DNA from 2 places in the Enterobacter sp. UNJFSC 003 genome. Region 1 is predicted to be linked to the other one. Evidence: predicted binding sites of a transcription regulator. Region 1 holds the regulator's gene; the other holds the start of a gene.
The links. Region 1 encodes ArgR, which controls arginine synthesis, uptake and breakdown. Its sites were predicted from a motif close to ANTGAATAAAAATACANT; they were not measured.
Positions count from the first base shown of each region.

Region 2: the regulator ArgR is predicted to act here: its motif matches at 1,766-1,783, upstream of argA (amino-acid N-acetyltransferase).

Region 1 is NZ_JBAKHK010000006.1:190,939-194,058, forward strand. Features, by position in the region: gene degS (outer membrane-stress sensor serine endopeptidase DegS) at 1-135, shown strand, start outside; gene mdh (malate dehydrogenase) at 190-1,128, opposite strand; gene argR (transcriptional regulator ArgR) at 1,527-1,997, shown strand; gene yhcN (peroxide/acid stress response protein YhcN) at 2,375-2,638, shown strand; gene yhcN (peroxide/acid stress response protein YhcN) at 2,746-3,012, shown strand; gene V5P19_RS15980 (barstar family protein) at 3,080-3,120, opposite strand, start outside.
Region 2 is NZ_JBAKHK010000007.1:262-3,381, reverse strand. Features, by position in the region: gene recD (exodeoxyribonuclease V subunit alpha) at 1-367, shown strand, start outside; gene argA (amino-acid N-acetyltransferase) at 402-1,733, opposite strand; gene amiC (N-acetylmuramoyl-L-alanine amidase AmiC) at 1,960-3,120, shown strand, end outside.

The sequences.
Region 1 (3,120 bases):
GCCGTCTCGGCGCTTGAAACCATGGATCAGGTGGCAGAGATTCGCCCTGGCTCAATCATCCCAGTTGAAGTCATGCGTAATGATAAGAAGCTGACGATTCAAGTGACGATTCAGGAATACCCGGCCACCAACTAACAGACATAAAAAAACGGAGCGATAAGCTCCGTTTTTTTACCGGTGGAGTGCGTTTTACTTGTTAACGAACTCTTCGCCCAGCGTGATATCTTTCTTCAGCGTATCCAGCATGCCTTCCATCGCGTTCTGTTCAAACGCGCTCAGCGTGCCAATCGACTGATGTTCTTCGATACCATTTTTACCCAGCAGCAGCGGCTGAGAGAAGAAGCGCGCGTGTTCGCCGTCCCCTTCAACGTAAGCGCATTCAACAACGCCTTTCTCGCCCTGCAGAGCGCGAACCAGAGACAAACCAAAACGTGCCGCTGCCTGGCCCATAGACAGGGTTGCAGATCCGCCACCCGCCTTCGCTTCCACCACTTCGGTACCCGCGTTCTGGATACGTTTGGTGAGATCGGCCACTTCCTGCTCGGTGAAGCTTACGCCTGGGATCTGCGACAGCAGAGGCAGAATAGTAACGCCAGAGTGACCACCGATAACCGGCACTTCAACCTCTGTTGGCTGTTTGCCTTTCAGCTCGGCCACGAAGGTGTTGGAGCGGATGATATCCAACGTGGTCACGCCGAACAGTTTGTTCTTATCGTAAACACCCGCTTTCTTCAGCACTTCGGCCGCGATGGCTACGGTGGTATTTACCGGATTGGTGATGATACCGATGCAGGCTTTCGGGCAGACTTCAGCAATCTGCTGCACCAGGTTTTTGACAATACCCGCGTTGACGTTGAACAGGTCTGAACGATCCATACCCGGCTTGCGCGCCACGCCTGCGGAGATCAGCACGACGTCAGCGCCCTGCAGCGCAGGACGCGCATCTTCACCTGAGAAGCCTTTGATTTTCACAGCGGTAGGGATGTGGCTCAGGTCAACCGCCACACCTGGGGTTACCGGAGCAATATCGTACAGGGAGAGTTCTGAGCCTGAAGGCAGTTGGGTTTTCAGTAGTAGGGCAAGCGCCTGGCCGATACCACCAGCAGCGCCGAGGACTGCGACTTTCATCCTAAACTCCTTATTATGGTTAACTTTAAGTATCTTTAACTCCGTTGCGGCGACGATAATTCAGCAAGTAAATAATTACAATTTTCGTAGCTAAAGAATTTGAGGTCACGCGCTTTTCTCTGTTGTCAGAAAGCTATCCCACACCAGACGGCAACGAAATAAGAGGTGGTTACAATACACCTTGCCCCGCCACCAAAACAACATCATTTTGATAACATTTAATTTACTTTTTGGCTTATTTTCGCGGCGTGACCCAGGCATGTTTTCCGATAACGAAATCTGATAAAATCACTCCCTTTCATAACATTATTTCAGCCTACCATTCGGTAGAGAATTTGCATAAAAATTCATCCACGTGCATAATAATGTTGTTTCTATCGTCATATTCCGGGTGACTTATGCGAAGTTCGTCTAAGCAAGAAGAATTAGTAAAGGCCTTTAAGGCGCTACTCAAAGAAGAGAAATTCAGTTCTCAGGGAGAAATTGTTCAGGCGCTGCAGGAACAGGGCTTCGATAACATTAACCAGTCGAAAGTCTCCCGCATGTTAACCAAATTTGGCGCGGTGCGTACGCGTAACGCTAAAATGGAGATGGTCTATTGCCTGCCAGCAGAACTTGGCGTGCCGACCACTACCAGCCCGCTCAAGAATCTGGTTCTCGATATCGATTACAACGACGCCGTTGTGGTGATTCGCACAAGCCCCGGTGCCGCGCAGCTGATTGCACGCATGCTGGACTCGGTGGGTAAAACGGAGGGTATCCTCGGGACTATCGCCGGCGATGACACCATCTTTACCATCCCGGCTAGCGGTTTCTCCGTTAAAGATCTCCACGAAGCGATTCTGGTTCTGTTCGAACAGGAACTGTAATCCTCTGTCCCCGTAGCGCCGCTGCGGGGATTGTTCTGCTCCTGCCAGGTTTTCCCCCACCTTTCTACTGCCATAAATTTAACAAATAGTGCTTTTTACCACTCATTAACATTCACTTGGTGAATACTAAACTAAAAAATCGCACGAAAAATCAAAGTCTCATATCCCTATGATTTACTTATAAATAATGCATGGTCATGACGAAAAAATGACCTTTTTTATGCAATTTGGTTATAAAAATTACTTCTATTAACGCGCAATTCCCCATGAAACAATTAGTCTGGTATTAATTTTTACCGTTACTAGTGTATACTTGATTTTGTGATGAGGGTCACGAAACGAAGACCCCTATAAAAAATTCGACGAGGTAAAGAATCATGAAAATCAAAACGACTGTTGCGGCGCTGAGCGTCCTGTCTGTCCTGTCATTCGGTGCTTTTGCTGCTGACTCAATCAACGCCGATCAGGCGCAATCCCGCCAGACAATCGGTACGGTATCTGTCGGTGCTATCGGTACTTCTCCGATGGACATGCACGAGATGCTGAACAAGAAAGCGGAAGAACAGGGTGCATCATCTTATCGCGTTATCGAAGCGCGTAGCGGCGACCACTGGCACGCAACCGCTGAACTGTACAAATAAGTTTAAGTCCTATCAGAAGACGTCATTACCCACTCAACGGCACCAGGCATAAAAATAGCGGTTCAACCCTTCTCGCCGTTGAGGAAATCTATTCAGGAGCAAAGACTATGAAAACCAAACTCATCATCGCAACCCTTGGCCTGGCATCCGTTCTCTCTTTCGGCGCGAACGCAGCCGTTCAGCAGGTGAATGCCGACCAGGCGCAGAATTTGCAGTCTATGGGCAGCATCTCTGTAACGTCCATCACCGGTTCTCCGATGGATATTCGTCATGAGCTGGCCGCAAAAGCTGAAAAAGCAGGCGCCAGCAGCTACCGCGTCACCGAACTGAATCAGGGTGACCACTGGCATGCAACGGCTGAACTGTACAAATAAACCCTCGTCGTATCTCATCATACGACTTGCCCCTGGCCTTGTTGGTCAGGGGCTTTTTTTCGTTTAATCAGTGGCGTGCGTTGAAACGCAGCTGCCCTTCCAGCTCTT
Region 2 (3,120 bases), on a different contig from region 1:
CAACGACAGTGCGTTGGGGTTATTTAACGGTGATATCGGGATTGCGCTTGACCGCGGACAGGGGCTGCGCGTTTGGTTCATGATGCCGGATGGTAACGTCAAGTCCGTGCAGCCCAGCCGTCTGCCAGAACATGACACGGCGTGGGCAATGACGGTACACAAATCCCAGGGCTCCGAGTTTAACCATGCGGCGTTAATCCTGCCAACGCAGCTTTCCCCGGTGATTACCCGCGAGCTGATTTACACCGCCATCACGCGCGCTCGTCAGCGCTTGTCCCTGTATACCGATGAACGCGTGTTGGTTCAGGCGATAGCCACCCGTACCGAACGGAGAAGCGGGTTAAGCGCACTATTCGAAACCGCCTGAGAAAACGCCCGCGCCGTACGGCGAGGGCGTCGTGTTATCCCAGATCGGCCATCAGCACTTTGGAACGGCGCTGATAGTTGTACATCTCTTTCTTGCTTTCCGGCAGTGAATCGATATCCACCGGCGTGAAGCCGCGTTCCTGGAACCAGTGAATGCTGCGCGTGGTGAGCACAAACAGCTTGCTCAGCCCCATCTGACGCGCCTGAAGCGCAACGCGCTCCAGCAGCATTTCGCCACGCGATGAGCTGCGGTAATCAGGATGGACCGCAACGCAGGCCATTTCACCAATTTTCTCTTCGGGGAACGGATAAAGCGCAGCGCAGGCAATCGTCAGATTATCGCGCTGGATAATGGTGAATTTGTCGATCTCCATTTCCAACTGCTCACGGGAACGGCGAACCAGAATGCCTTGCTGTTCCAGCGGGCTGATCAGCTCCAGGATACCGCCGATATCGTTGATGGTGGCACGACGGATCTGCTCCGCACTTTCCATCACAATCTGTGTACCTATACCGTCGCGGGAGAATAATTCCTGCAGCAGGGCGCCGTCTTCCTGATAGCTGATCAGGTGGCTCCGGCGCACGCCGCTCCGGCAGGCTTTCACGGCACCGCGTAAGAAACGCACGGTCCCGGAGTTGTAATCGCCTTGTTCTTCCAGCTCTTCCACGCGAGCCTGCGCTTCATTAGGGAACAGCTCCGGCACAATTACCCCTTCATTGTTAACGACGCCCTGCGAGGAGCAAAACCCAATCATTTTTTCCGCCTTTAGCTTGATGGCCAGCTGCGTGGCAATCTCTTCTGACGTCAGGTTAAAACTCTCTCCGGTGACGGAAACGGCCACCGGCCCCATCAGCACGATGGCGCCGCTGTCCAGCTGGCGGTGGATCGCTTCTTCATCAATACGACGAATGCGGCCGCTGTGGCAGTAATCTACGCCGTCGTCCACGCCGAGCGGTTGAGCAATAATAAAGTTGCCGCTCACGACGTTGATATGCGCGCCCTGTAAAGGCGTATTGTTCAGGCTCATCGACAAACGCGCGGTAATGTCGAGCTGCAGCAAACCCGCAGCCTGTTTGACTAACTCAAGCGTTTTTGCATCTGTTACACGGGTATTTTTATGGTAAATCGGCTCATGGTGGTGGGCAGCCAGATTGGCATCAATCTGCGGGCGGGCGCCATACACCACGACCAGACGAATGCCCAGACTGTGCAGTAGGCCAATGTCATTGACGATGCTGGAAAAGTTTTCATGCTCAATGGCTTCACCGCCGAGCATGATGACAAACGTTTTTCCCCGATGGGCGTTGATATAGGGAACTGAATGGCGGAATCCCTGGACCAGTTCGGTTCTACGTTCCTTCACCATGACACAACCTTAATGAATGTTTATTCGTAATTTATGTATTTTTATTCGAATTTGACCGCATGTGCAAGCCTAAATTTTCTGCGACACAGAGAAATTTATAAGTAATCCGTGCGTTAGCGTATGATTGTTTACCCTTTTATAGATGACAGTTTATGCGTCATTCGTTAAAGTTTTCGGTCCAATTGGACGTTTTGTATATCAGTCAGATTTCTTGCTCGGGAGAAGCATGTCGGGATCCAATTCAGCAATAAGCCGTCGCCGCTTGTTAAAAGGGGCGGGGGCAATGTGGTTGCTTAGCGTCAGTCAGGTGGGTCTTGCCGCCACAAGCCAGGTGGTGGCGGTGCGCGTCTGGCCATCGTCCACCTATACGCGCGTGACGGTAGAATCCAATCGCGTACTGAAATATAAGCAATTTGCCCTCAGTAATCCTGAGCGTGTTGTCGTGGATATCGAAGGCGTAAACCTGAATTCGGTTCTGAAGGGAATGGCAGCGCAGATCCGCGGAGACGATCCGTTTATCAAATCGGCACGCGTAGGGCAGTTTGATCCGCAAACCGTACGCATGGTGTTTGAGCTGAAGCAGAACGTCAAACCGCAGCTGTTTGCGCTTGCACCTGTGGCGACCTTTAAAGAGCGTCTGGTCATGGATCTCTATCCGGCCAACGCGACGGATATCCAGGATCCTCTGCTGGCCCTGCTGGAGGATTACAACAAAGGCGATCTCGACAGGCAGGTTCCGCCAGCGCAAAGTGGCCCGAAGCCGGGTAAGGCAGGGCGCGATCGTCCGATTGTGATCATGCTCGATCCGGGGCACGGCGGGGAAGACTCCGGGGCCATCGGGAAATATCACACGCGCGAAAAAGACGTCGTGCTGCAGATTGCGCGCCGTCTGAAGGCCTTGATCGACAAAGAAGGCAATATGCGTGCCTACATGACGCGTAATGAAGATGTCTTTATACCGCTGAAAGTCCGCGTGGCGAAAGCGCAAAAGCAGCGCGCGGATCTGTTTGTTTCTATCCATGCTGATGCCTTTACCAGCCGCCAGCCGAGCGGATCGTCGGTGTTTGCACTGTCAACGAAAGGGGCGACCAGCACCGCGGCGAGATATCTTGCAGATACCCAGAACGCCTCTGACTTGATCGGGGGCGTCGGCAAGAGTGGCGATCGCTATGTCGACCACACCATGTTCGATATGGTGCAGTCGCTGACCATCACCGACAGCCTGAAATTTGGTAAAGCGGTGTTAGGCAAGCTGGGCGGGGTCAACAAGTTGCATAAAAATAGCGTGGAGCAGGCTGGGTTTGCGGTGCTTAAAGCACCGGATATTCCGTCCATTCTGGTCGAGACCGCGTTTATCAGCAACGTTGAAGAGGAGCGCAAGCTCAAG